Regions from separate parts of the Acidihalobacter yilgarnensis genome, predicted to be linked through region 2. Evidence: predicted binding sites of a transcription regulator. Region 2 holds the regulator's gene; the other holds the start of a gene.
What was found. Region 2 encodes sigma-54, which starts transcription at its own class of promoters, with help from an activator protein. Its sites were predicted from a motif close to TGGCANGNTNCNTGCTT; they were not measured.
Positions count from the first base shown of each region.

Region 1: the regulator sigma-54 is predicted to act here: its motif matches at 6,370-6,386, upstream of BI364_RS02800 (PEP-CTERM sorting domain-containing protein).

Region 1 covers NZ_CP017415.1:562,664-577,771, reverse strand. Annotated here, with positions in the region: gene BI364_RS02825 (sensor domain-containing diguanylate cyclase) at 1-606, opposite strand, end outside; gene BI364_RS02820 (IS5 family transposase) at 721-1,806, opposite strand; gene BI364_RS02815 (PAS domain S-box protein) at 1,825-3,033, opposite strand; gene BI364_RS02810 (esterase/lipase family protein) at 3,289-4,803, opposite strand; gene BI364_RS02805 (aldo/keto reductase) at 5,238-6,227, shown strand; gene BI364_RS02800 (PEP-CTERM sorting domain-containing protein) at 6,461-7,333, shown strand; gene BI364_RS02795 (glutathione S-transferase family protein) at 7,883-8,530, shown strand; partial or broken gene BI364_RS02790 (helix-turn-helix transcriptional regulator) at 8,611-9,305, shown strand; gene BI364_RS02785 (dienelactone hydrolase family protein) at 9,429-10,010, opposite strand; gene BI364_RS02780 (APC family permease) at 10,364-11,776, opposite strand; partial or broken gene BI364_RS17195 (LemA family protein) at 12,094-12,234, opposite strand; gene BI364_RS02775 (hypothetical protein) at 12,436-12,648, opposite strand; gene BI364_RS02770 (hypothetical protein) at 12,966-13,634, shown strand; gene BI364_RS18875 (hypothetical protein) at 13,702-13,836, shown strand; gene BI364_RS18870 (hypothetical protein) at 14,582-14,716, shown strand.
Region 2 covers NZ_CP017415.1:3,042,044-3,057,151, forward strand. Annotated here, with positions in the region: gene BI364_RS14700 (LLM class flavin-dependent oxidoreductase) at 1-237, shown strand, start outside; gene BI364_RS14705 (NAD-dependent epimerase/dehydratase family protein) at 237-1,184, shown strand; gene BI364_RS14710 (calcium/sodium antiporter) at 1,317-2,276, shown strand; gene BI364_RS14715 (KpsF/GutQ family sugar-phosphate isomerase) at 2,282-3,256, shown strand; gene kdsC (3-deoxy-manno-octulosonate-8-phosphatase KdsC) at 3,256-3,813, shown strand; gene lptC (LPS export ABC transporter periplasmic protein LptC) at 3,810-4,379, shown strand; gene lptA (lipopolysaccharide transport periplasmic protein LptA) at 4,348-4,920, shown strand; gene lptB (LPS export ABC transporter ATP-binding protein) at 4,917-5,642, shown strand; gene BI364_RS14740 (RNA polymerase factor sigma-54) at 5,716-7,176, shown strand; gene hpf (ribosome hibernation-promoting factor, HPF/YfiA family) at 7,413-7,733, shown strand; gene BI364_RS14750 (PTS sugar transporter subunit IIA) at 7,757-8,221, shown strand; gene hprK (HPr(Ser) kinase/phosphatase) at 8,230-9,174, shown strand; gene rapZ (RNase adapter RapZ) at 9,171-10,031, shown strand; gene BI364_RS14765 (PTS sugar transporter subunit IIA) at 10,082-10,495, shown strand; gene BI364_RS14770 (HPr family phosphocarrier protein) at 10,482-10,751, shown strand; gene ptsP (phosphoenolpyruvate--protein phosphotransferase) at 10,869-12,611, shown strand; gene mgtE (magnesium transporter) at 12,684-14,048, shown strand; gene BI364_RS14785 (TlpA disulfide reductase family protein) at 14,132-14,650, shown strand; gene ptsP (phosphoenolpyruvate--protein phosphotransferase) at 14,666-15,108, opposite strand, start outside.

The DNA of each region.
Region 1 (15,108 bases), 1.1 Mb from region 2:
GTCGTGGCCCATGATCGCAAACGGCATGGACAAACCTTCCAGGATCTTCTCCGCCACACGCACAGCATCCGCGGGCGTCCTCAATTTGGCCAACAACACGATGAATTCATCCCCGCCCTGACGCCCCACCGTATCCTCGGCACGCAGGCAGGCGGCCAAGCGTCGGCCGATCGCCTGTAGCAACTGATCACCCACATCGTGTCCGTGGCTGTCGTTGACACGCTTGAATTTATCGAGATCGATGAACATCACCGCAAAGCGGGCCTGTGCGCGCTGCGCATGCATGATCGCCTGTTGGACTCTATCCTGGACCAGCCGCCGGTTGGCCAGATTCGTCAACGCATCGTAATTCGCAAAGTGTGTCATCTGCGCCTCGATGGTTTTGCGTTCCGTGATGTCATGGAGCATTCCGATGAATCCCCTACGACCCTCTCGATCAAGCTGGGAAATCCGTAGCTCAACAGGGAATATCTCGCCATTGCTTCGCCTGGCGGTGACCTCGCGCGGATGCCCGATCACATGTGCCTCGCCTGTTCGCCAATAACGGGTCAGATACCCGTCATGTTCACTAGCAGGCTGTTGAAATTGGCCGCGATTTCTCGGCATTTTGGGCGCGAAAGATCGTCTGCAAATGCCGATACGGATGAATTACGCCAATTGTTGGGTCAATGGTTCTGGAAATCGGTGTTTCGGACGCAGTAATCCCTCGAATGACAGCCCTCAACATGCCGCCACCCCCAGATTGCGCATCCGAACCAGGTTGTAGGCGGCCATCGTCAGCACGAACTGAAAGTCGAGCTTCTCGGGACCTACAAACCGGCTCTTGCGCAGCCCACCGATCGTCTTCGCCCACCCAAAGCATTCCTCGATCCGCTTGCGGATCGTCTGGCTGCTGCGGTAGCCAGGATGTGCCGTGGTACGTCCATCGATCGCCGACGTACGCCGGGTGTCGTTCTGCGCAACGTGTGGCGTGGCGTTCGCCTCGCGAAGCCGCCGCACGAAGCCCCGTGTGTCGTAGTTCTTGTCCGCGCCCACGGTCACCCGATGCGTGCCTGTGAGCGCTTCGACCATCTCGGCACCCACCTCCCGTTCGGCCCGGCCCGTCGCCTGACTGACCCGCGCATCGACCACCAGGCCGTGGCGGTTCTCCATCAGCAGATGGCCCATGTAGCTGAGCTTGGCGGTCGTGCCTTGGCTCTTGCGAAAGAGAAAGGCCTGCGGGTCGGTCTTCGAGGCATGGGTGTCGCGCGTGCGGCGCTCACCGCGGAAGTCCACCGAGGGGTTGCGGCCGCCGCCCTGCGTCGGCGGTTCGTCTTCATCCTTCGGCCGATAGCTCTTGAGCGAAGCCAGGGCCTCGATCAGGGTGCCGTCGACGCTGAAATGCTCCCTGGACAGCAGATCCGCACCCCGGGCCTGCTTGAGCACCTGGGCAAAAAAGCGGTGCGCCACTTCGCCCTCAAGCAACCGATCGCGGTTCTTGGTGAACGTCGAGTGGTGCCAGACCTTGTCATCCATCGAAAAGCCCACGAACCAGCGAAATAGCAGGTTGTAGTCGAGCTGCTCCATCAGCTGGCGTTCGCTTCGAATCGAGTACAGCACCATCAGCAGCTGGGCCCGCAGCAGCTTCTCCGGTGGGATCGAGTCGCGCCCCAGTCCTGCGTAAAGCGCATCGAAGTCGCCATCCAATGCCGCAAGCGCCTCATCGGCCATCTGCCGGATCGGCCGAAGTGGGTGATCCTTCGGCACTCGTTGCTCCGGACTCACCGTGCTGAACAGCCCGTCCTGCTGAATATCAGCTCCTCGCATCTTCGCTATCGTCCTTATTTATCCGAGACCCCATCTTCGACAATCTGGGGAGTTTTTCAACAGCCTGCTAGAGAAGGGCTCTGGCATGAGCAATGAAACGTTTCGGCCCAGGACTTCTTCACCGCGATATTGGAACATACGCTCCGCCCCCGGATTGAACAGCTCGATGATTCCATTTTCAGAGATGGCAACGATACCTTCGTTGACACTCTCCACCAGGGTCCGGACCTGGCTCTCGCTGTCGCGCAAGCGTTCGTTCGCCTCGTGGGCGTCCCGCTCGGAACGCACCAATTCCGCCACCAGCGGCGTGAACAGCCAGCGCAGCGACAACAGGGCGATCAACAACAAACCGGCCAGCAACGGCAACAGATACCTCAGCTGTTTCCAGATGGGTGCATACAACTCCGCGCTATCGATTTTCAGAACCACGCCAAGTCCTGTCCGACCGACCGGACGATAGGCCGCTACCACCTCCTTGTGACGATAATCCTTCGCAATAATCGAACCGACCTTTCCCTGCAAGGCATAACTCATCGGCAGTGGTATCCCAGTGCGGGATGTCCTCGACAAGTGCAGCGGCTTGCGTGTCAGCGAGGTGGGGAAACAACTCATGTTGACTTCGCCTGAGGGCACGCACATGACCAATTCCGCCGTGGTTCCCCGGCGCCCGGTGCTTTTAAACAGCTGATCCAGGGTGGGTAGGGGCGTTTCCACGACCGCCTTCCCGATCGCCTGCCCACCAAGCTCGACCTTCATCATCGAGCGTAGGAAATACCCGTTTCTATACAGCAGCTGCGCGTGCCCAGGCACTCGGATGGGGACCATCACTTCAGGACTTCGGACAAAGCGTCCGGCATGTGCGACCTCGTGTCCCATCTTGTCGTACAGCGTAATCGCTGAGGGCCCTGTCAGGAGAAACGAATTGACGCCTTTTTGTAATGCGATCTGCGCGGTCGCATTGCCAGGCTGCGCATTCAACACTTCGATTTGCTTGATCAAAAACGGGCGCGTGGCAATCGTCATGGTTTTCTCGAAACCATGCTTTATGGTGGCCTCCTCCAGCACCACGATATTTTCCAGGGATGAGCGCAAACCTGTCACTAACTGATTTTCAGCATTGTTCTTCATTACATAAAATACCGTCATACCAACCGATACGGCTGCTATGACCAAAATAATCCTCGCCATTAGGATTATTTTTGCCTGATTTATTTTTGTTCTTTCCATCGTGTTACAGACTCGATTGAGAATTGATGCTCATATTCCCGGCGAATTTCAGCCAGACATATAAAGTGTCTCCGGGCGCACTACCATTGTCCCAGGCGGGCCAAGAACCGGAAGCCGCCTCAGGCGCCGCGTACCATAACCGAGTCTTTGATCGTCCTCGATATGCCACTTTGCTGACATGGGTATTCACCTTCGTACCGATCAGTTCCGGTAAGCGCGCTGATAGGATGCAAGCCTTGGCGACACCTGCTTGCCTCATAACGCCGGCCCCGCGTCTCCCTGCCTGAAATCATTCGGATTTTTGTCGTTTGTCAGACGCGCCACGCGCGCCCGGACGATACGTCGCAACGTGATATCCACCAAGGTGGTTTCGTGTGGATTCATAAATTGCGCCAGACGCCGCACGCTCGCCTTCAGTGCGGCCGGCAGATAGTGCACCAGGCCTTCACCGGGGTAGGGCCGAATGTGAATACCCAAACTGCCAGCGCCGGGTAGCGCCTCGCGTAATACGCCACCCTGTACATCCAACAGCGGATGATCTCCCGCCATGATCGCGTGGTTCAGAAAAAAGGTCAGCGCATTCTTGTTACGCCCATTTTTCTGTCGGTCCGCGAAAAAGCCCGCCGGCAAGTGATTGGGGTCGTTTCCCGGACCCGCCGTCAACGCCAAATCAAAGTCCTCGACCATGTAACCAGCATCGTCCCGAACCCGGAAGATTAGCATCGAATACGGGTCGTGGATAAAGCGCCGTCCCGGCAGCAGAATGCCGGGTGGTGTCTCCACGCGCTCCCGGTGCTGCACGTCAGCGGTCAAGGTATCGAACACATCGCACAAACGCAGATAATCCTGCCGACTGCCTACCCGGAGACACGCCAGGACCGCATCAACAGTTGCATCCGCCGTCGCATCGGCTCGGATGCTTTGCATGATGCCCATCTTCTCGCCCGAATGCGCCTTGCCTGCGATCAGCGCGAAGGCCGTACGCGGCGCACGGCGTACAGCCTTCAGTCGCAACATTTTCGCCGTATAACCTGGATGCGGGCCCGCGTTCGTCTGCACTGGCGCACGCTGCTCCAATTGAATAAGGGTCGCGTTGAGATTAGCCGCCGCAACGCGCACCACCCCGTCCGAACCCAATTCACCGGTATAGGTATTAAGCGGGTCGTACAGATGTCGGTCGATACTTTGCCCGGTGAGGACGAAGGGGAACACCGGCTGTCGCGCTGCCGGCACGCGGGGGTAGTCGAACCACGACCGATTAAGCGCCCAGGCCTCCGTGGACCCCAGTTCTAACCAGTCAAGCATATGTTGGCCTGGCTCCACGCCCGCAAACCAGGCTCGCAAACGCCCGACCCGGCCCTTGCCGAGCTGTGCCAGTGCGGAGCCGAAATTAGCGGGCGCCAACATGATCAGATGACTCATCGGGCACACGCCGCCACCCGACCGCTGGACATAGTAGCGATCCCACCAGTCGCGTACCACAGGTCCGCCAGTAGAATGCGTGATGCAGGCGAATCGACGCCCCGCGTCGAGTAGTGGGCCCAGCTCGCGGCGCACGGCAGCCTCGAAGGCCCGTGACACATCCTCCAGACGAACTTCGTCGCGAAAGCTGACGTACTCGCTCAACCAGATCTGCCGCACATCAATTCCCAGCCCCGGCTCGCGCCGTGCCTCCATCTCCAGTCGCTCCGCCAAGCCGCCGTATACCGACGTCTCATAGACGCTCCAGCCATGCACCAGCACCACCAATCGCCCCGTCTGAGACGCCATCCGCACCTCCTCTCCCGCGTCTCAGCAACCTCGACGCAGGTCACTCCCGAGACCACTCGCGTACGCGCCGACGCATACATATTAATATAGGGTCCGCGAACGCGTTTGTGCGGGTAACACCTGACGCCAGGTCATCCAAGCGCTTGTTAACCGACATGCGGGCGTACAAAGAACGCCTTCGTTCAGGCAAATCGGCCCAGGGCACCGGGTGTCCTCAAACCTTAAAGCAAGATGCAATCGGCCGGTCGAGACCCTCGAATCAGCGACGCTATGACGACGCCGAGTAACGATTTCTCAGTCACAATCGCAACCTGCTCGATCGGCTTCGCAAGACCCGGCCCGCGGCCACGCGATTCAACACCGCACACCCGGCGGCGGCGTCCCATATAGACGCCAAACGCCACACCGCCCCCTTGACGCAGGAGAAGCACTTGATGACATCGCACATACGAAAACTCGGTAGCCAGGGACTCGTAGTCCCGGCCATCGGCCTGGGCTGCATGGGTATGAGCCAATCCTACGGCCCGGCGGACGAAGCCGAATCCATTGCCACACTGCACCGTGCCATCGAACTCGGCTGCACCTTTCTCGACACTGCCGAGGTCTACGGCCCCTACACCAACGAGACGCTACTGGGCCGTGCCTTGGCCGGCAAACGCCATCAGGTGGTGATCGCAACCAAATTCGGCTTCAAGATCGAGGATGGCGGGATCACGGGCGCCAACAGCCGCCCCGAACGCATCCGCAAGGCAGTGGAAGGTTCGCTCCGGCGCCTGCGCACCGACCACATCGATTTACTCTATCAACATCGCGTCGACCATGAAGTCCCGATGGAGGACGTCGCCGGCACGGTCGGTGAGCTGGTCAGCGAAGGCAAGGTACGCTTCTTCGGCCTCTCGGAGGCTGGCGAGGCCAACATTCGCCGCGCCCACGCCGTGCATCCCGTCTCCGCGCTACAAAGCGAATACTCCCTCTGGGAACGGAACCTGGAGCAGGACATCATTCCCGTGCTGCGCGAACTCGGCATCGGCCTCGTGCCCTTCTCGCCGCTGGGACGCGGCTTTCTCACCGGCACCGTCAAGCGCGCAGAGGAATACCCCGAGGACGACTTCCGCCGCAACGACCCGCGCTACCAAGGCGAGCACTACGACGCCAACATGCGCGCCGCGCAGACAGTACGCGATCTGGCCGCCACGCTTGGCGTCAAGCCGGGTCAAATCGCCCTCGCCTGGTTATTGAGCAAAGGTGACGATATCGTGCCCATCCCCGGCACCAAGCGTCGGCAATACCTGGAAGAAAACATCGCTGCCGCCGACATCGCGCTAAATGCGGCCCAAATGCTCGCCCTAGACGAAGCTCTTCCGCCCGGTACGGCCTCCGGTGCACGTTACAGTGAACGGATGATGGCGATGGTGGATCGCTAAGCCTAACCCGCTCGCATTTCGCCCAGGGGGCAAGCAACCCACAGGCCGCTTACCCCCAAACCAGTGTCGATTTACCTTACAATAAACCACACTGTACGCATTGATTATAAATAACACATTGAATATTAAAACAATAAAAATATGGCTTGTTTTGTGCTTTGATCCGTATGTGACATTCAAAACATGAAATGTCTCCGGTTAACACACCGAAAATATTAAGGGGGTAAATCAAAATGCACATAACGGGCTTGCAACTTCACACGCGCGCGGTCGCGATCGCGGGAGCGATTGCATTATCGGTCGCCAGCACTGCGGCGCTGGCGGTTCCTTACGTGGTCGATACGCCGCTCTCCGGTATCGGTTCCCAATTCGATAACGTGGTCAACGGCGCCGGTACTTCGGTAGTCACAACCCAGGTCGTTAACGGGCAAAACACCTACAACTACACCGATGCCGGCGGCAACGCGGCTACCGTTACGGTCAGCCGCCCGAATGGCGGAACGCCGACCATGACCTCAGGCTACAGCAGTAACGGTATCGCGCTGTCGGGCGCGGTCTGGATCATCAACCCGAATACGAGCGCGGGCGAACCGATTCCCGGTTACAACTCGGGACTCACCTTCGACTTCAGCTCGCCGATCAACGCCTTCGGCTTCGAGGTAGGCGATTGGGCCACGTGCTGCATGGCCGGCACGCGACCCGCCTCGATCCAGTCAACCTACGGCGTACCGGCAACGGGTTCCGGCTTGTGGATCGCCTTCGATGGCGGTACCGCAACGCTGCCCGCAAATGCCCTCAGTGCCAACGACAATCCGGGCTATGCCGCCGCGAACAGCTATACCAACTTCATCGGCGCAATCGATAGCGCGAGCACCTTCTCGAAGGTCACCTTCTTCGGCGACGGCTTCGGTGAATATCTGGTTGCGGGCGGTACGCTGCGCTTCGCCTCGGTACCCATCGGCTCGGTCGGTGGCGGTGGCCTCAATGTGGCCGAACCCTCCACGCTGATCACCTGGGGCCTGGGTCTGTCGATCCTCGGTTTCCTCGGCTGGCGCCAGCGCGCCGCAGGCAAGCGCATACCTAGTGGGCATCCATTGCTCGCCTGAGCTGCCCCACTCACCATCTGTCCAGACCACAATCGCCCCACCTGCCGATACGCAGGTGGGGCGATTTCCAGAAAATCCGGCACATCACCGGGCACCCCAAGTGAACCACATGCAAGCCACCACACATCACTCACACTCGAGTACAGAGTGATGGGCGGAGATCCTCTGCCAAGTGGGCACAAGCTTCGTCACGACGGTGTAGACACACCATCCCGACCGCCTGCCCCGCCAAGCCCGTCTCACATCCTTTTACTCATAAAGCCTCGAACGCCCCATCGCCAAGGCGCATCACGGCGTACGGGCGATGGGGCTCTGTCAGCAATCACCATCACGGAATCGAAGTCGCGCGGATCAAAAGCAGGCCCAATCCATGGGGCCGCCAACCTGACGACATCACCCAGCACGCCTCATGCGGCGTTCGGGGCAATCGACTTCAATCCTGCTGACAGCAGGGTGTCAGCAGCCCCCTCGCAAACTGAGCATCTCCTTGCCCAGCTCGCCTCATCGCAAACCGGGCACAACACAACCACCGTCAGGAGTCGCCAAGCCATGAACAGCCCATCCGAATTGACCTTCTTCCACGCGCCGCACAGCCGCTCCTCGTCCGTTCGCGTACTGCTTGAAGAGCTGGGTGCGCCCTATCGAATACACGCCATCAATCTCAAGGACGAGGCCGAATACGACCCCAGCTATCGCGCCATCAACCCCTTGGCCAAGGTGCCGGCCCTGAAGGACGGTGACGCTGTGATCACGGAACGCGTCGCCATACACATTTACTTGCCTGACCGTTTCCCAGCGGGCGGACTCGCACCCACCGTCGACGATCCGCAACGCGGTCCCTATCTGCGCTGGCTGGCGCTCTACGGCTCCTGCTTCGAACCCGCGGTCATCGATCGCCAGCAGCAGCACGCACCCGCACCCTACTCGACTTCACCCTATGGCGATTTCGATACCTTGTTCAAAACACTCACCGATCATCTCGAACACCAAGGCCCTTGGATGCTGGGCGAACGTTTCAGCTCGGCCGATATACTCTGGGCTTCCTCGCTCAACTTTACGACACACTTTGAACTCATACCGGAGCACCCGGCGATCCGCGCCTATATCGACCGCTATCTTGCCCGCCCTGCCGTGCAACGCACCTATGCCGCCGATATCGAACTCGCCGAGACGCAGGATGCCGGGGTCACAACTTGAGATCATGGTCCGGCCGGACCGCATGATCGCTCGGCCGGGTCGCGCTCGCAGCAGCCTCGTTTCCCGGGCATGATGCCGCCATGCGTCGTGCGGACCGCCTGTTTTTGATCGTCCATGCCTTGCGCGGCCGGCGCACGGCCTTGACCGCCCGTGCGCTGGCGGAAACGCTGGGTGTCTCGCTGCGTACGGTCTATCGCGATATCGCAGATCTGCAACTGTCCGGCATCCCCATCGAAGGCGAGGCCGGCATTGGCTACGTCTTGCGCAAGGGCGCGGACATACCGCCGCTAATGTTCAGCGCGGCGGAAATCGAGGCGCTGGCCGTCGGCGCACGGTTCGTATGCGCCTTCGCAGGCGGTCATCTCGCGACTGGCGCGCGCGCGGCCATGCTCAAGATCGACGCCGTCATTCCGTCGTCGCTGAGACTACACGCCAGCCGAACTCGCGTGTTCGCGCCACCCAAGGTCTGGTACGAAGCCACCTCCGGGATGATCGATCGCCTTCACGAAGCCATCCACGAGTACCGGGTTCTGCACATCGATTATCGCGACGAATCCGGGCGCGAAAGCCGGCGCGAGATCGAACCGCTGTGTCTGGCATTCTGGGGGATGCTTGGACCGTCGGCGCCTGGTGCCGGTTGCGCGAGGACTTTCGCAACTTCCGCATCGACCGCCTGACGCGAATCGAAGACAGCGGGGAAAACTTCGGGGACGGTGTCGGCCGTGATCTCGCGGCCTACCTGAAAGCGGTCGGGGCGCCGAATCAGTTACCCTGACACTACAATCATCCTGCGCAGATTCGTCGCAGGATGTCATCGTCGGCAGATCGGGGCCGTGGCCGGGCGAGCGGGTTCCATCGCCCCGACCGCGCGTTGCGCACGACCGGGGCAACCGTTCAATCAGTGCAGGTGCTTGTCAAAGAAAGCCAGCGTGCGAGTCCAGGCGAGTTCAGCCGCTTCCGGGTTGTATTCGAGCGGCGGCAGGTTCTTCGAATCCGCCTCCTCATTCGCGAAGGCGTGCTTGGCGTCGTAGCGATGGAACTCGTAACCGACGCCGGCGGCCTTCAGCTTGGTTTCCAGGGCATCCACGCCATCGATGGCGAAGAACTGATCCTGGGTGCCCCAATGGCCGAGCAACGGCGCCTTGACCTGAGTGGCGTCGACGTATTCGAGCGGCGGATAACCATACCAGATGGCATTGGCGTCGCTCTCCGGCACGAATACCGCCGCGAGCACCGTCAGCGCGCCGCCCATGCAGTAGCCAGTGACGCCAACCTTAGTGCTGCCCGTGCCCTTGAGATGCTGCACGGCACCGCGGATATCCTGCCCCGCCGCATCCCCGAAGTTGAGGTCGCCCATCAGATGCTCGGCCTCATTCGCCTCCAGCGCCAACTTACCGCGATAAAGATCCGGCACCAGCACGCGATAACCGACAGCGGCCAGCTTCTCCGCAACGCCCTTGATCTGGTCGTTGAGCCCCACCACTCCTGGATCACCACGATACCTGGTGCAGCGCTGCCCTGTGCCGGCTCGACGAGGTACCCCTTCGAATCCTGACCGTCAGGCCGCTTGAAACTGATCATTTCGCCCATCTGTTAACTCCTGGAATTTGCATGTGAATTATCGGGCCCCTGTCACGTGACTCGGCAATACCGAACGCGAAGAGTCCGCATATTACGCTGAACGTCGTGTCAGCCCGCTACTCTCTGATCCCCCAACGGCGGTATCGGTTCCCTGCGATGCGGCAGGCAATAATGCCCAACGCTCCAATGCCGTCTGAACACGCTCCGTGACCGGCCTCGGTGCCTGTGTATCTGCACCGATACCAATAGTTACTATTTAGCCTCGTCGGCAACCACAGAACCGATACGTTCACCTACGCGGGGATCGCGGTTGACCACGTGCCGCGCGTAGAGGAAGGCGAGGACGAACACTACCAGTGCGACATAGGGGTAGAGGTTGAACGGATAGGGCTGACCGGGTGTGATCAGCCCCCACACGGGCAAAATCATGGCCAGGAAGCCGAGTACGGGCAGCACCGCGTGCCGCAGCCATGAGAAGGCAGTGCGTTGTTTGCGCCAAACGTAGAACGGCAAGGCCAGGTTGGTCACGCCGTAGGTGATAGCGACGGGAATGGTGCCACAGGTTGCTGCTTCGCCGAAGTAGACCACCGGATGCTTGCTTCCGGCGAACATGAATAACAAGGCCAACGCGATCAGCAAAAAGGTGGCGATAGCCGCCCACGGCGTTTGGTGCTCTGCATGCACGGCACCGAACACGTTCGGTAGTAGGCCTTCTCGCCCGCTGTTGAAAAGGATTCGCGATTGCGCGTTCACCAGCCCGATCAACGAGCCGAAAATGCTGGTGATCCCGGCCAGATACAGCAGTACGACGATGCCACCGAGCAAGTGTGTGGCGAGGTCGACGTAAGGTACTTGCGCAGCGTTGAGCGCTTTTACGTCGTAGCCGAAACCCACTTCGGTGGCGTAGGCGAGAAAGGTGTAGAGCACACCGATGGCGATGGCGCTGGTGAACAGCGCACGCGGCACCAGGCGGCGCGGCTCCTTGGATTCTTCAGCCATCATCGAGGCGTTCTCCCAGCCAACAAATAAAAAAATGGCAATGGGGAAGCCGAGGCCGAGGCCTTTCAATCCGCCGTCGAGATAGTGCGGCTCGAAGGGATGCAGATTGAGCTGGCCGTGGACCGCCAGAATGGCGATGCCGACGCCCACTAGAACCACCAATTCCACCCAAAAAGCGGCGGCTGCCCATGCGGTGGACAGGCGAACGCCGCGTACCGTCATCGTCCCGACCAGGATGATGGCGGCTAGGGTGAGAATTTCCCAGGGAATGTTAATGCCTAAATACCTGTGGATCGTCTCAGCCGTCCAACCACCCATAATGGCAACTACCGCTGAGCCAGCAAGGATGTAGCCGAAAATGAGGAAGACCGCTGCGGTAACCGCTGCGGTCGGGCCGAAACTCTTACCGATGAAAGTGACAAAAGAACCAGCCGAAGGCGTGAATCGTGAAAATTCAGCCAGCGTATTGGCCAGAAACAACACCGCAACCATGGCGGCCAAAATGGTCAGCGGTGCCGCCACGCCAGCACCGACGGCGATGACCGCAAAGCCGAAGTAGAAACTCATCGCCGGGGCGATGTTGGCCAGGGTTGCGGAAACTATGTAGCCAAGGCCGAGTTCGCCTTGGCGGAGTTTTGCCGGGCGCAGCGGCGATGTGCCGGTCATGGGCAGTTCTCCCAAGGGTGTGTCGTGATCCGACGGATTTGAACGTTGCAGCGAAATGTCTCGTCGTGGTGAAAACCTTTGTATGTTTTTCGCTTATGCTGGTTCTGACCATGACCGAGGTTCAGTGTTCAGTCCATTCAGGGTCGCATAGGGTATTCTGACCTCTGATAATGCCCTGGCCGAGACGATCAACGGCCTCCACAAAACCCGGGCGTATATGGACTCCCCCTTAGCGCAATCTTTTTGATGGCGGGATCAACGCGAACGGATATTCGACTTCAAATTGGGAACCGCCGTTCCTGAATCCAGATGGGTTAGGGGATCAGGTCGTAGCGACGTTTGAGCTGCACCTCGATTTGCGCGAAGGCGTTGGTGTAACGGTTCTTCAGCGCCACCAGCTGGTTGAAGATGGCGATGGCATAGAGCACGCCTGCCCCGATCAGCACCAACACCACAATCGTCGATATTCCCACAATCTCACCCCCCGGTTAGATCCTGCCCTTGTCGCATGCAGCGAGTCCTGGCCGCACACCGTGTAATTAACCGTCAATCAGCCAGCCATTGCTGCGGCAGACATTGATGCGGCAGACATTGATGCCCAAGCTAAAGAGTATAGGTCTCCCCGCCGCGCGACCGCCGATACGCGTCCGTGCGCTTTATCACGATCGCGCGCGAACGACGTACCCGCCCGTCGCCAAGTGCAGCCCGATGTACTCGCCAATTTTTCGATAGCGGTAGGCCCCCGTCTGGTAGGCCGCGACGATGGGCGCGTTCCAGTCGTGATGGTTCGCTGCAATTTTGCGCGAAACTGGCGCCGGCACACGGCGGCGCTGAGCACGGGGACCACTGAGTTTGTCGCCCGACAGATTCACCTTATGCTGCATCCGCCTACGGCAAAGCGGCAAACGCGGACATGACCGGAGGCACTCGCTTGCCAACCACTGGCAACATCCTGCCAACCGAAGGTCCTGACTGTAATACAGAAAGCACGGATATCCGTGTCTCCGCCCTATGGGGTAGCCAGGTCCGCAGCCATTCGTAGGCATATCGCCAACTTGGTCGGCATTTCCAAGAGTACGCATAGGTCCAGTTGAACGTATATGGCCAATGACTGGCCTCTGGCACGCACATTGCTCCATCAGCCGCGCAGCGTCTGCAAGCCGAAGCCCATCATCAGAGGCACAAACACATGACGATTTCCAGCATACCGGGTTCAAACAACCTGTTTGCACAACTCAATTTACGCAACACCACCGCATCGAATACAAATCAAACACCAGCCGGCCTGACAATCGGCGGGCAAAACCAGTCTTCGCAAGGCGGTGGTTTGGTTAATTCGGTTCTGCAAGCCCTTTCCCAGATCGGCGTTGGCCAAACTAGCGGATCGACCAACACCGCCGTTAGCAGCACCCTGACCACCAATAATTCAGCAAGCACATCCGGAGCGACTTCCCAGTCCGCGACACAAATGGCGTTGGCCAGCTTCATCCAGAGCCTCATGGCGGCGCTGCAAGGTCAGAGTGGCACGAATGGCACCACCGACCCCAATGCTCAGACGACCGGCAACCCCGGTATGCAAGGCATGCATCATCATGGAGGACATCATCTCCAGGCCGCATTGCAGAACCTGATCCAGCAGCTTTCAGGCACATCGTCGAGTTCGGCAACATCAGGCACCACAAGCAGCCAATCGACGAGCAGCCTGGCCAACCTTCAACAAAGCTTCCAAAGCCTGGTCACTGCGATGGGAAGCAATTCCAGTAGCACGAGTCTGACTGGTTTTCTGCAAGCCTTTTCGAACGGACTGCCCGGCAGCAACACATCCGCCGTAGGCAATCTGCTGCAGACGAGCATCTAATGCTGCGATGCTTTGCTTGCCCGCCGATGGTGTCTATCTATGCCGCCGGCGGGCCTCGGGAGGACAGATGAACGACGGCATCGGCTTTCTGATACTGCTTGGCATTGTCGTTGCCGGGGCGGTTGTTCTTCTATACGTCGTGCCCAGATTGCTTGCTCAGCCCGATAATGCGGATAGGCGGGATCAGTCTGACGAGGAGTGAGCGTGGCGCTCTGAAGTATCTCTGACCAAAGAGATTCACGCAGTCAACTGAATTACTGTTTTACGTTTCGCGATTAATCCCGATTACTGAAGAATCGATACGGAATGGCAGGCTTGTTTCACACGCCTTGAACAGCGATGTTCTTTATTGGGTTTAAGTGCGGGCGTGCGAGTGACTTTCTTTGGACGAACAAAGAAAATCACCCAAGAAATTCGTCCCAGATCACCTTGGCCCTACAGGCAACCTCGCGTGAATACGTATGGCCGGGGTCGCAGCCAAGCGCCGTCCGGGCGCCGGCTGCTCGGCCCGAGTCCTCCGGGGGCCGCCCCCGTCCAGCCGCATCCCCGCGAGGCAAAGCGATAAGGTAGAAAACACACAACCGCGACACTTCGCGGCTTCGCCTTTGATCTTTAATCCCGTTTACACCTTGCCTCGCCCGCACACGATGACGCGGGGTCGGGCGGCAAGGGCCGCCCGAGCAGACCTCGCCTGGACGGCGTGTGCGGGCGAGGCTTACCCGCAGAGACAAGGCGTTTCGGGCGCGTCGCTTGGAAAAATCAATCACGTTGAACTTGATTCGCGCCAGAAACCATGTGGCGTGTTTAATATCTGAGTTAGCGAATGTTACATTTCTGGACCTGACCCCAGATTTTCGATCTGCTGCAGACGAGCATCTAATGCTGCGATGCTTTGCTTGCCCGCCGATGGTGTCTATCTATGCCGCCGGCGGGCCTCGGGAGGACAGATGAACGACGGCATCGGCTTTCTGATACTGCTTGGCATTGTCGTTGCCGGGGCGGTTGTTCTTCTATACGTCGTGCCCAGATTGCTTGCTCAGCCCGATAATGCGGATAGGCGGGATCAGTCTGACGAGGAGTGAGCGTGGCGCTCTGAAGTATCTCTGACCAAAGAGATTCACGCAGTCAACTGAATTACTGTTTTACGTTTCGCGATTAATCCCGATTACTGAAGAATCGATACGGAATGGCAGGCTTGTTTCACACGCCTTGAACAGCGATGTTCTTTATTGGGTTTAAGTGCGGGCGTGCGAGTGACTTTCTTTGGACGAACAAAGAAAATCACCCAAGAAATTCGTCCCAGATCACCTTGGCCCTACAGGCAACCTCGCGTGAATACGTATGGCCGGGGTCGCAGCCAAGCGCCGTCCGGGCGCCGGCTGCTCGGCCCGAGTCCTCCGGGGGCCGCCCCCGTCCAGCCGCATCCCCGCGAGGCAAAGCGATAAGGTAGAAAACACACAACCGCGACACTTCG
Region 2 (15,108 bases):
CGCTTCGGCGCCTTCCGCGGACTCATGGGCAAGGCGCTCACCCTCGGTGCGCTGGAAACCCTGGGCATGACCGTGGTCGGCAACCCGGCGCATTGCATCGAGAGACTGACTGCCCTCAAGAACGCAGGCGTGGATCACGTACTCCTGGCCTTCGGAGCAGGCGTGCTGCCACAAGCACAGACCACCGACGCGATGCGACTGTTTGCCGAGCATGTGATGCCGGCGCTCAGCGACTGATGCACGTCGTCGTCACCGGTAGCGCCGGGCGACTCGGACGCGTACTCGTGCCTTACCTTCTGGCCTCGGGAGTGGCCGATGCGGTCACCGGGATAGACACTCATCCAGCACCCTTCGCCGACCCTCGCTATCGACACCACCTAGCCGATGTGCGCGCCCTAGGGACAGGCGCCGTGTTCGAAGGCGCCGACGCGCTGGTGCACTTGGCCTTCGTGCTCATGGGCGGCGGCCTCGGTCGGCAACGGCACGACCGCGCAACGATACGCAGCGTCAACATCGACGGCACTCACCGGGCCTTCGAGGCTGCGGCGCACGCCGGACTACGTCAGGCGATTTTCGTGTCCAGCGCCGCCGTCTACGGGGCCTGGCCGGACAACCCGCCCCGCCTGACGGAGTCCGCGCCGCTACGCGCCATGCCCGGCTTCGCCTATGCCGAGGACAAAATCGCGGTCGAGCACTGGCTGGCTGCGTTTGCAGCGATGCACCCACACCTGTCTATGACTCGCCTACGGCCACACGCCATCGTGGGTGCGCACGCACACCCGCTACTCAACAGCGTCCTGCGCCAACCCATCTATCCCTTCGCCCACCCTGCGCCGCTGACCCAATGTATCTGGGAACAAGATGTGGCCCATGCCATCGCGCAAGCGCTGGTGCGACGTGCAGCAGGCATCTTCAACCTCGCCGCCGATCCACCGATGAGCCTACGCGACATGCTCGGCCTAGTGCGCCGTATACGGCTGCCGGTACCGCCTGCGATCTTGGGCGGACTGCATCGACTGGCTTGGCGGCTGACGCCCGCGGCCGGCGAGCCCGGCTGGGTGCAGGGACTCCGCTATTCGCTCGTGCTCGACACCCGGCAGGCGCAACGGGCGTTAGACTTCACGCCGAGCTGCGACATAGCCGAGTGCGTACGACGTGCCGCAAACGGTTGGCATGCAAGCTAAGGCAGGAATGGCCAACACGCTTCATGCCATACAGGCACCCCACCGGATGCTGGCGACGGCTTTTCATGGCCCCCCATGTATAATTTCGCGTTCCTGCCCATTTAACCGGGCCTCGCAAGGAAGTCATCGAGCGTGCTGCTAGCCGTCCTCGCCATCATCGCCGGCTTCGCCCTCCTGATCTGGAGCGCGGATCGCTTCGTGCTCGGAGCCGCGGCCCTAGCCCGCAACTTCGGTGTACCACCGCTGGTCATCGGCCTGACCATCGTTGGCATGGGCACCTCTGCGCCAGAATTACTCGTCTCCGCAATGGCTGCCTGGGACGGCAATGCCGGTCTTGGTATCGGCAACGCCATCGGCTCGAACATCACCAACATCGGTCTGGTGCTGGGCGCGACCGCGCTAATCGCCCCGCTCACCGTCAATTCGAAACTACTCAAACGCGAATTGCCGCTGCTGCTGGTGGTCATGTTGCTCGGCTATGCCCTGCTCGCCGACGGGCGCCTCGCGCGACCGGAGGGCAGCGCGCTGCTGCTGGGACTGGTCATGCTACTGGTCTGGATGGTCTGGTCGGCACGCCGGGCGCGCGCCGACGACGCGCTCGCCGAGGAAATACTCGACGAGCAACCGCCACCAATGTCCACGTCTGCCGCACTGGGCTGGTTCGCGCTGGGCATTGCCGTATTGCTCGGCGGCGCCAAACTGCTGGTCTGGGGCGCCGTAGCCATCGCCCACACTCTGGGTGTGAGCGATCTCGTGATCGGCCTGACCGTGGTCGCCATCGGCACCAGCCTGCCTGAACTGGCCACCACCATACTCAGCGCGCGCCGCGGCGAACCCGACATCGCACTGGGCAATGTCATCGGTTCCAATTTATTCAACATCCTAGGAGTACTCGGCCTCCCCGGACTAATCGCACCAGGCCCGGTGCCACATGAGGTGCTGACACGCGACTACCCTCTGATGCTGGGCTTCACCGCCTTGCTCTTCCTATTCGCCTACGGCCGCCAGCCCAGACGCATCAATCGCGTCGAAGGCGGCGTCCTGCTCGGCGCCTTCATCGGCTACGAATGCTGGCTCTACTGGACCGCGTAACCCCCATGCCCCTCGACGACCAACAACTCATCACTCTCGGCCTCGCCGTGATCCGCACCGAAAGCGAGGCGGTCGCCGCCCTGTCCGAACGGATAGACGGCGCCTTCGTCCGCGCCTGCCATCACCTACACGCCTGCGAGGGACGCATCGTCGTCCTCGGCATGGGCAAATCGGGACACATCGGCGGCAAAATCGCCGCGACGCTGGCCAGCACCGGCACGCCGGCCTTTTTCGTCCACCCCGGTGAGGCCAGCCACGGCGACCTAGGCATGGTCACCGCGCACGACGTCGTACTGGCCCTGTCAAACTCAGGCGAAACCGATGAAATCCTCACTATCCTGCCGATCATCCGCCGCTTGGGCATCCCGCTGATTGCGCTTACCGGACGTCCTGAATCCAGCCTCGCGCGGGAGGCGACCGTGCACATCGACGTCAGCGTGGCCCGTGAGGCCTGCCCACTGGGTCTGGCGCCGACATCGAGCACCACGGCCACGTTGGCGATGGGTGATGCGTTGGCCATCGCCCTACTCGAAGCCCGCGGCTTCACCGCCGAGGATTTCGCACGCTCACACCCCGGCGGCCGCCTCGGCCGCCGCCTACTGCTGCATGTGGCCGACGTCATGCGCCAGGGCGACGACATCCCCATGGTTCGCCCCGACACCATCCTCAGCCAGGCACTGTTGGAAATCACGCGCAAAGGCCTCGGCATGACCGCTGTCGTAATGGCGGGGCGCGTGGTCGGCGTGTACACCGATGGCGACCTGCGGCGCACCCTGGATGCGGCGCTCGACATTCACCGCACACCGATCAGCGAAGTAATGACAGCGGATTGCAAGACTGCGCGGCCCGAAATGCTCGCCGCCGAGATCGTCAAGCTGATGGAGGATCACCGCATTCAGGCGCTGCCCGTCGTCGACGAGGATGGCAGCCTCGTCGGTGCACTGAATATGCACGACCTGATGCGCGCGGGGGTCGTTTAATGAACACACCAACGAACAGGGCAGCGGCCGTATCCGACGATGTACTCGAACGCGCACGCGCCGTGCGCCTTATGGTTTTCGACGTCGACGGCGTGCTCACCGACGGCCGCCTGTTTCTCGGCGACGACGGACAGGAATACAAGTCCTTCAACTCGCGTGACGGACACGGTATGCGCATGCTCAAGGACAGCGGCGTAACCCTGGCAATACTCACCGGGCGCCGCTCGCAGGTGGTCAGTCGCCGCGCCGCCGACCTGGACATCGAACACGTCATCCAGGGTCGCCGCGACAAACTGCCGGCCTTCGAGGATCTGCTATCGACGCTGGCGCTGCCACCCTCGGCTGCGGCCTTCGTCGGCGACGACCTCGTCGACTTGCCGGTCATGCGACGCGCGGGACTCGGCATCGCGGTCGCCGACGCCGCACCGGAGGTCCTGGCACATGCGCACTGGGTCACCACACGCGCCGGCGGGCAGGGCGCCGCGCGCGAAGCCTGCGAGCTGATCATGCGGGCCCAGGGGCAATACGAACGCCTGATCGCGGCTTATCTCACATGAGCCTACAGCGCCTGCTCACAGGCGCCGCGCTGGCCCTTACCCTCATGCTCGGTTACTGGCTCGCGCGACATTCGCTGCCGCCGCCGCTCAAAATGGAGCCTCTGACACACGGCACGGACTACGCCGCAGAGGGCGTGACACTGACCCAGTGGCGCAGCAACGGGCACCGCCGCTATCGCCTGCAGGCAGTACACCTTACACATACCCTACCGGACCGACTCACCCGGCTGACCGATCCGGTGTTGGTGGTATATCCTGAGCGCGGTCCGCCGGTAACGCTACGCTCGCCCAGCGCCATCCTGCTGCCCGGCGACACCATCGTGCAGATGCCAGAGCGTGTGCTCATCACAAGACAGAACACGCAGGGACAGACGATTCACGTGATTTCCAGTAACGTGACGGTCGATACCCGTCAACAGACCGCGACGAGCCCGGCCCCCACCCGCATCGAGGGTCCTGGGTATGTCACGCAAGGCATTGGCCTGAGTGCAAATTTCAAGCAGCAGTTCATCGACCTCCTAAAGGACGTGCACAGTGTTTACACACGCCCAACGACATCCCACTGATTCACGGGCCGCCAGCGGTCGACGTACACGGGCACGCCGATTCTGGCTGATAGCGGCATTCGCCCTATCGTTGCCCCTGAACGCCTGGTGTGCGCCCCCCGTTTCGCGTAACGCCCCTGTTCACATCAGCGCAGACCGATTCCATTTCGATCAGAAAACCGGCATAGGCATCTACACCGGGCACGTCCACGTGACGCAGAACGCGCTGACGATTGATGGTGAACGCCTGACCGTAATTGCACCACCCAAGGGCCCGGTCGAACGGCTGACGATGGATGGGGCTCCCGCCAGCTTCAGCGATGTCACGCCCAAGGGCAAACCGGTGAAGGGACACGCCACGCACATGCTGTATCTGCCCGGCAACCAGGAAATCCACCTCGACGGACAGGCCAAACTGATCCAGGAACGCAACACCTTCAGCAGCGCGCGCATCGTCTACGATACGAAGAGCGGTGTCGTCACCGCTGGCGCGCCCGGCAATCGCGTTAAGGCAACTTTGGTCCCCGGCGGCCAAGGCGGCGCGGAGAAATCCACGCCATGAGCGTACTCAGCGTCACGGATCTCACCAAACGCTATCGCGGCCGCGACGTCCTTGGCGGGGTGTCGCTTGACGTGGGCAGCGGTGAGATCGTCGGCTTGCTCGGCCCCAACGGCGCGGGTAAAACCACCTGCTTTTACATCATCGTGGGCCTGATCCAGCCAGATTCTGGCCATATTCGCCTCAATGATCAGGACATCACCCGATTCCCCATGCATGCGCGCGCGCGCATGGGCGTCGGCTATCTGCCTCAGGAAGCCTCGGTATTCCGCCGCCTCAGCGTCGAAGACAATATCCGCGCGGTACTCGAACTGCGTGACAATTTCGACCCCAAGGCACAGAATGAAACCCTGGAAAGTCTGCTGGATGAACTGCAGATCGGGCATATTCGCAGCAGTCGCGGATTCAGCCTCTCCGGTGGTGAACGACGGCGTGTGGAGATTGCCCGTGCCTTGGCAGCCGAGCCCGCATTCATCCTGCTAGACGAACCCTTTGCCGGTGTCGATCCCATCTCGGTGCTCGATATTCAGCGCATCGTGCGACATTTGAGCGACCGGGATATTGGCGTCTTGATTACCGACCATAACGTACGTGAGACCCTCGGCATCTGTCAGCGCGCCTATATATTGAGCGACGGGCATGTGCTTGCCGAAGGCACCCCGGAAGATATCCTGGACAACCAGAAGGCCCGCGAGGTCTATCTGGGTCAGGACTTCCGCCTGTAAGCAACCCGAGATACCCAAGAGTCCGACGATGACCATTGCGTTAAACGCGAATTCAAGATAAACATCAAACGCGATGATCAAGCCTTCACTTCAACTCCGGCTGGGGCAATCCCTGGCGATGACGCCTCAACTGCAGCAGGCCATACGCCTATTGCAGTACTCGACACTCGAGCTACAGACACATATTCAGGAAGTCCTGGAAACCAACCCGATGCTCGAGGTCGACGAGGATTCCGGGCGAGTTGAGGGCGCGGATGGCGAGCAAATCAACGGCGAATCTCGCGAAGGCGCCGCCGAAGACAACCCATCCCAAGACACCATCCCAGACGAATTGCCGGTCGACAGTGCCTGGGACGATATTTACGAGCCGCCAACCGCAGCGGGCTCCGGCTCGTCCGAAGCCGATGACCGCGACCCCTACGAATCACAAAGCGGCGATGGCGAGTCGCTGATCGATCATCTGCTCTGGCAAGTGCACTTGGCACCCATGAACGAGCAGGATCGCCTGATCGCCATGACCCTGATCGACTCGATCGGCGGTGACGGTTATCTTCAGGAGGATATCGAGAACATCCGTGGATCACTCGCCGCGCAATTGCAGGCCGATCTCGAAATCGAGGACATCGAGGCCGTCCTCCATCTCGTGCAACGGCTAGATCCTCCAGGTTGCGGCGCCCGCAATCTGGCGGAATGCCTCGACATACAACTTTCTGAGATGCCACAAGATATACCGTGGTTGATACAGGCGCGGCGCTTGGTGCAATCCCATATCGACCTGCTCGGGAATCACGATCTCAAGGCACTGATGCGCCACCTGGAACTGGACGAGGCTGGCCTGCAGGAAACCATCGCACTGATCCAGTCGCTCAATCCGCGGCCTGGTGCACAGATCAGCAATAGCCGACCCGAATATATCGTCCCCGACGTGACGGTCCGCAAACAGGGTCAGCGCTGGCGCGTGGAGCTCAACTCTGAAGTTGCGCCGCGCCTACGCTTGAATTCCACCTACGCATCAATGGTACGGCGCGCAGACAGCAGCGTTGACAACACCTACATGAAAAATCAGCTGCAGGAAGCGCGCTGGTTCATCAAAAGCCTGCAAAGCCGTAACGAAACCTTGCTACGTGTCGCCACTGCCATCGTCGAGCAGCAGAGGGGGTTTCTCGAATATGGCGAGGAGGCGATGAAGCCCCTGGTCCTGCGCGACATTGCGGAACAGGTCGAAATGCACGAATCGACCATCTCTCGCGTCACTACCCAGAAATACATGTACACGCCCCGCGGCATCTTCGAATTCAAGTACTTCTTCTCCAGCCACGTCGGTACCGCCGATGGCGGTGAATGCTCCGCAGTCGCGATTCGCGCCATGATCCGCAAACTGGTCGAATCCGAACCCGGCGACAAACCTTTGTCGGACAGCAAGATCGCAGATCTGCTCAGCGAGAAGGGGATACAGGTTGCGCGCCGCACGGTCGCCAAATACCGAGAGGGCATGAACATTCCGTCCTCCAGCGATCGCAAACGACTCAACTAGACTCAAATCATGGAGATCTCACAAAATTCTTCGACTTGGCGCAATACGGACCGACACCCGCATTCCGGCCGTGACCAGGGAGCACAGTCGGGCGCCAGCGTCGAAACCCGGCGGTGGGAGATGTTACCCGCCGTCCACGCCCCGCACAGGGAACCGCGGACGGCGAGCAACGTCGGCCATGATGGCACCGCCCCCAAATGGGCAGTTAAGACACAGCCCTCAACGAGGAGTATCGTATGCAAATCAACCTGTCTGGGCACCACGTAGAGTTGACCGATGCACTACGCGACTACGTAAGCGACAAATTCCAGCGTCTCGAACGACACTTCGACAATATGATCGATGTCCACGTAATTCTTTCCGTAGAGAAATTGCGTCAGAAGGCCGAAGCCAGTCTGAACCTCAGCGGCAACCAACTCTTCGCAGATGCCGTCGACGAAGACATGTATGCCGCTATCGACTCGCTCGTCGACAAGCTCGACCGGCAGGTGATCAAGCACAAGGAAAAGACCAAAGACCATCACAAGGCCGAAGCGACCAAACGCACGGCCATCTGAAACACACAGGCGACACCTGAACCATGCAGATAGGCGAATTACTCACGACCGAACGCATCCTCAACGATGCGGACATCCACAGTAAAAAGCGGGCACTGGAGGCACTAAGCGAACTCCTGGCCAAGGGTGGACAGGTTTCCTCCAATGAGGTCTTCGATACCCTGCTCGCACGCGAGCGCCTGGGCAGTACCGGCTTGGGACATGGCGTAGCGATACCGCACGGCCGCATGGCTGGCCTCAAGGAAACCCAGGCCGCCTTCATCAAATTGAACGGGGGCATCGATTTCGATGCCCCCGACCAGGCGCCGGTTGATCTTCTGTTCGCCCTGGTGGTCCCCGAGGAGTGCACCAGCGAACACCTGGACACGCTCTCAAGACTGGCTCAGTTGTTCAGCGACCCGATCACCGTGCAACAACTACGGGGTGCCCACGACAGCGAGTCCGCCCTGGGACTGCTCAATGACTGGGATGCCAGGCACGCCGCCTAGGCGACGTCATGGACGCCACGCTCTCCGCTGAAACCCTCTATCAAGCCCTCGGCAAACGCCTCGAACTTTCCTGGGTGGCGGGACGTTCGAGCGGAGGGCAGCGTCTGTCTGCGGCCGATACTCACTGGGGCGGCGCCACCCTGGTAGGCCATCTCAACCTGATACACCCGCACTGCGTACAGGTACTGGGTAGCCGCGAATTCGCCTATCTGCAGCAACTCGACACCACCACCCGCGAGCACGCCCTGTCACAACTGCTCAACGGCGAGAGCGTCGTGATCGTCGTCGGTGGCGGAGAATCTCCGGACACCCGGATGATCGAACTTGCCGAGCATGCGGGTATCGCGCTGCTCGTTTCCCCCCTGGCCACGCACGAACTCATCAGCACATTACGCTATTTCCTCAGCGAGGCACTCGCCGAGACTACCACCACACATGGCGTGTTCATGGAAGTGCTCGGCACTGGCCTGCTGCTCACCGGTGACAGCAATGTGGGCAAAAGCGAATTGGCACTGGAATTGATCACCCGAGGTCATCGCCTGGTCGCGGACGACGCACCCGAGTTCGCCCGCATCACGCCGGATATCCTGCAGGGACGCTGCCCACACGTCCTGCAGGATATGCTGGAGGTACGCGGGCTCGGCATACTCAATGTGCGCGCCATGTACGGTGACAATGCAATCAAACTGAACAAATATCTCAGGCTAATCATAGACCTGCGCCACAGCCACAGCACCCGTCACGAGGACGAGCATCGACTGTACGGGATCACGCGCATCCGACGCCTGCTCGGGGTTGAGATACCCGTCATCGAAATCCCCGTCGCGCCCAGCCGTAACCTGGCGGTCCTGGTCGAAGCCTCTGTACGCAAACACCTGTTGCTGCAATCCGGTTATGATGCAGCGGACGACCTGATTCAGCGACAGCAACAACGCCTCGAGAGCGAATCGTGAGACTGATCATCATCAGCGGCCTTTCGGGCTCCGGCAAGACCGTTGCCTTGCATGCCCTCGAGGACGAGGGTCTGTATTGCATAGACAATTTGCACCTCGGCCTGCTCCCGGCCTTCGTCGACAACCTGCTCAGCCCCAAAGTGAAACTCTACGACGAGGCGGCCGTCGGCATCGATGCGCGTAGCGGCATCGAAGAACTGCGCGGCTTCAAGGAAGTGCTTCAAGACATCCGTTCGCGGGGCGTTCAACTTGAAATCATCTACCTGCAGGCCGAGATTGACACGCTGATCAAGCGCTTCAGCGAAACCCGCCGCAAGCATCCCTTATCACGTAAAGGGCTCCCCCTGATCGAGGCGATACACCTGGAGCGCTCGCTGCTCGCGGTCATTGCCGAACACGCCGATCTGACCATCGACACGACGCGCAGCAACGTTCATCAGCTAAGCGCCCAGATCCGCGAGCGCATCGGACGCAGCCATGTCGGTTCGCTATCGCTGCAGTTCCAGTCCTTTGGTTTCAAGCACGGCGTGCCAGGAGACTCCGATTTCATTTTCGACGTCCGCTGCCTGCCCAATCCCCACTGGGAACCGCGCCTGCGTAACCAGACTGGGCTTGACCCTTCTGTACAGCAGTATCTTTCTTCCCACCCGATGGTCGAAGACATGTACCACGACATCCAGCGCTTTCTGCAAACATGGATCCCGCGCTTCGAGGCCGAAAATCGCAGCTACCTGACGGTTTCCATCGGCTGCACCGGCGGACAGCACCGCTCGGTCTATCTCGTACAAAGGCTCGGCGACGCCTTCCGAGACGAACGCGGTACCGAAATCACGATCCGTCACCGGGAGCTTGGCTGATGCCCGATCCCCATCCATTGCCACCCGTTACCGCATAGGCACGTCGCACCATGTCCGTGGGAATTTTACTCATCACGCATAACCGCCTCGGCGCGGACCTCATGGAAACGGCACGCAGCATGCTACGTGCGACACCGCTTACCGTTGCCAACCTCGCGGTTTCCCCCGCCTCAGACCCTGATGAGATTCTCAAACGCGCCCGTGAGCTGTGCGACCGGCTCGACGCCGGTAGCGGCATCCTGGTGCTCACCGACATGTTTGGTTCCACGCCCAGCAACATCGCCTGCCGTCTTTGCGACGACAACCACCAGGTTCGTATCCTTGCAGGGCTCAACCTGCCGATGTTGATCCGGATTTTCAACTATCCGACGCTGAGCCTCGACGCCCTCAAAGACAAGGCATTGAGCGGCGGACACGATGGCGTTCTCAATTGTCAGGAGGTGAGTACGCATGGCGCAGACTGAAGTCAGCATCGTCAACCGCCTCGGGCTACATGCCCGTGCCGCTGCCCGCCTGGTCAGCCTCGCCAGCCGCTTCAACGCGCACATCGAACTCGAACGTAATGGCCGGCGGGTGAACGGCAAGAGCATCATGGGAGTCATGATGCTCGCCGCCGCTCAGGGCAGCACGCTGACTCTCCATGCAGAAGGTATCGACGCAGAACAGGCCCTCGTGGAGATATCCGCGTTGATCGCCGACCGCTTCGGTGAGGGAAGCTGACGAGCGGCCCCACCCGGCTTGGTGCTATAAACGAGATTCAAGAGCGCCGTATAAGCGGGTTCCATCCGGTTTGATGCCCGCCTCCACCTCCGCTCGCAAGCCAAGGAAAGCTCCACAATGAGCCTGTTGCTCAACGGCATCGGTGTCTCCCGCGGCATCGCCATCGGTCGCGCATATCGCTATGCGCAGGAAGCGCCAGAGGTTACCGAACGACGACTACCGGCAGATGCCCTGCCCAATGAAGTCAAGCGCTTTCGTCATGCGCTACGGCGTGCCAAGGCCGAGCTCAAGGCCGTTCGTGCCCGCATCCCGGCGCACGCGCCTGCCGATGTCGGCACCTTTATCGACACCCATCTGCTGATGCTGGAAGACAACCTGCTCGCGCGCGAACCGATTCAGCATATCCGCCGGTTGCGTTGCAATGCGGAATGGGCGCTCAAGCTCCAGCACGATGAACTGGTGGCGGCCTTCGATGCTATGGAGGACCCGTATCTACGCACGCGTCGGGATGACGTTGCCCACGTCATCGGCCGCATCCAACGTCTGCTCGCTGGCAAGGAAACGGCCGTCATGCCGGTAACTCGCGGCGATATCGTGGTTGCCGATGACCTCTCTCCCGCCGACATCGCCAGTCTTCACCAAGCGCGTGTCGCGGGTGTGATCACCGAATTTGGCGGCCCCCTCTCACACACCGCAATCCTGTTGCGCAGTCTTGAACTACCTGCCGTGGTCGGCACACATGCTGCACTTCGCCTACTAAGCAATGGCGAAATGCTGATCATCGACGGTGATGCCGGGCTCGTGCTGGCAGACGGTGCCATCTCGCTAAAACGCCACTTTCGCGAGCGCCTGCGTAACGAACGCGCGCGCCGGGCAACACTGGCCAAGGCGATACGCCTGCCAAGCATCACGCGAGATGGGGCAGCAGTCACCCTGCAGGCCAACATCGAACTCGACACAGACCTCCCCGCACTGCGACGACTCGGACCAACCGGCGTCGGCCTGTACCGGACCGAGTTCCTCTACATCAACCGCAAAACCCCGCCAGACGAAGAGGAGCAATTACGGGCCTATCGCCGAGCACTGCGCGCCCTGGGTGGCGAGACGCTGACGATCCGCACCTACGACCTCGGCGGCGATAAGCTTTTCGACGCCGATCAACGAGACGGGCCGATATCGCCCAACCCGGCCCTGGGGCTACGTGCCGTTCGCCTGAGCCTGCGCGAGCCGACGCTGTTCGCCCCCCAGATCCGCGCAATCCTGCGCGCCTCTGCCCATGGCCCGGTGCGCCTGATGCTACCGATGCTGACCGATCTGTCCGAACTCGATCAATGTCTGAACCTGATCGAGGAGCAGCGCGCACTATTACGCCGGAGCGGGCGCCCCTTCGATCCCACTCTGGGTATCGGCGCCATGATCGAGGTCCCCGCCGCGGCACTGACCGCCGAAAGTTTCGCGCGACGCCTCGACTTTCTATCGATCGGCACCAACGACCTGATTCAATACACGTTAGCCATCGACCGCACCGACGAGACGGTCAATCATCTTTATGACCCACTGCATCCAGCGGTCCTCCAACTGATCCGCCTGACCCTGGAAGGCGGCGCGCGCGCCGGCATTCCGGTCGCCATGTGCGGCGAGATGGCTGGCGACGTGCGCTACACCCGGCTACTCCTCGGCATGGGATTGCGCGAATTCAGTGTGCCGGTCAATCGACTCGCCGAAATCCGTCACGTCATCCGTCACTCCGACGCGTACACCCTGAGTGCAGCGGCCGATGCACTGATTGCGACGGCGGGGCGCTCCGCGCGCGCTGAACTGCTCGACGGCATCAATCAAGACCTCGCTGTGGCCCCATAAGCCCGCCGCACCCCCGATTCCGGCGACTGTTACACTGCAAACGTCCGCCTACATCAAACACGAGCACGCGCCATGGCCGACCCGGAACCGACTAGACGCATCGCCAGCAATCTCGAACTCATTTCCGCGACCCTGCAAACAGGCACCATGCAGCAGGCCAGACGCATGCTCAATGCGCTGCATCCGGCGGAAATTGCCCACCTCCTCGAATCCATGCCACCGGCGCAACGCGAGCTCGTCTGGGAGCTAGTCGATCCCGAATACGACGGCGAAGTGCTGTTGCATCTGGGCGATGAAGTCCGGCAAAGCCTGATCCAAGGCATGGATGCCGAGGAGCTCATCCAGGCCGCCCACAGCCTGGATGTCGACGACCTCGCCGACCTAATTCAGGACCTGCCCCATGCGGTACTCCAGGAAACCCTGGAGGGTATGGACAAGCAACGCCGGCAACGCCTGGAGGCGATCCTCTCCTATCCGGAGGACAGCGCCGGCGGCCTGATGGACACCGACACCGTCACCGTGCGCGCGGACGTGACCTTGGACGTAGTGCTGCGTTATCTGCGCTTGCGCGGCGCGCTACCGGACCTGACCGACAAGCTGATCGTGGTCAATCGTTATGACAAATTTCTCGGTCTGCTCGCGCTGTCCGCTCTGCTCACACAGGACCCGGAACACACCGTCGCCGAGGTCATGGACGGGGCCAGTGCCGGCATCCCCGCGGAAACCCCGGCACACGAAGTCGCCAAGATGTTCGAGGATCACGATCTGATCTCCGCGCCGGTCGTCAACGACGCCGGCGTGCTGCTCGGGCGCATCACCATCGATGACGTCGTCGACGTCATCCGCGAGCAGGCGGACCACTCGGTCATGGGCCGCGCCGGTCTGAGCGAGGATGAGGACATCTTCGCGCCAGTGATACGCAGCTCACGTCGACGGGCGGTCTGGTTGGGCATCAACCTCGCCACCGCCTTTCTCGCCTCCTGGGTGATCGGTCTGTTCGAGTACACCATCCAACGCTCGGTAGCCCTCGCCGTACTCATGCCCATCGTCGCCAGCATGGGCGGCATCGCCGGCAGCCAGACGCTGACCCTGGTCGTGCGCGGACTCGCCCTTGATCAAGTCAATCGCGGCAACCTGCGCTGGATCTTCAGCAAGGAAATCGCCGTCGGCGCGATCAACGGCCTGCTCTGGGCGCTCGTGGTCGCACTGATCGCGCTGATCTGGTTCGACAGCCTGCGTATCGGTGTCATCATCGCCGTGGCCATGATCATCAACCTGTTCGCGGCTGCCGTCGTTGGCGTCACGTTGCCGCCGCTGCTGCGCCGCTTCGGTGTCGATCCCGCAATCGCCGGCAGCGTGATACTGACCACCTTCACCGACGTGATCGGTTACGCCTCGTTCCTGGGCTTGGCCACCGTGGTCTTGTTCGGCCTGTGACCCTGTAGGCACCTTCCCTCGCATGCGACAGGGGGCTAAGCTAATGCGGCTTCGAGCCGCTATCGACCGACAGGATTGCCACCATGAAGATGAAGACCCGGGACTTTGCCATCGGACTCGCCGCCCTCGTGCTGATCGCGCTCGCCGGCTGGCTCTGGCTGGCGCCGGCCGGCAATACCGCACCCAATGTGCGCATGACCCTGCTGGACGGCAAGACCATCGACCTGCACGCCCTGCGCGGCCATCCCGTGCTGATCAATTTCTGGGCGACCAGTTGTCCCGGTTGCGTAGCAGAAATCCCACATTTGGCCCAACTGTATAACAAGCTTTCCCCGCAGGGTTTTGAAATTATTGGCGTGGCGATGTCCTACGACGTCCCCTCGCAGGTCCGCACCATGCAACGCGACCGGCACATCCCCTATCCAATCACCATCGACCGCACCGACGCGATCTCCAAGGCCTTCGGCACCATCCGACTAACGCCTACCTCCTTCCTGATCGACCCGCAGGGCCGTGTGGTCTACCAGAAGATCGGCAACGTGAACATCGACAAGCTGGCTGCGCGCGTCAAGCGCATGCTGCCAAAGCAAGGCAACAGTTAAACCCTGTGTCCGCGATCAACGCTTACCGGGTCGGACCAGCCCGCCGAGACCAGCATCCACGAGCGCGCCGTTGAGTAGCTCGCGCACATGATCCGGGTCTTCCAGGGTCAGTGCTTCATCCGTCAGGGCACGGGCAGCATCCATCGTGAAGCTACGTACCACCCACTTCACCCGCGTTAGGCCCGCCACGCTGACGCTGAGGCCGTCGTAGTCCATACCCATGAGCAGAATCACAGCCGCCGGATCGCTGGCCATTTCGCCACATACGTATATCGGCTTGCCCGCCCGACGCGCACCTTCCCTCGCCTGACGTAAGGCCTGGAGTACCGCCGGGTGTAGAGGCCGGTAGAGATCCGCCACGCGGCTATTGTTCCGATCCACTGCAAGCAAATACTGGACCAGATCGTTGGTACCCACGCTCAGATAATCCACCCGCCGCGCGAGTGACTCGGCCAGAT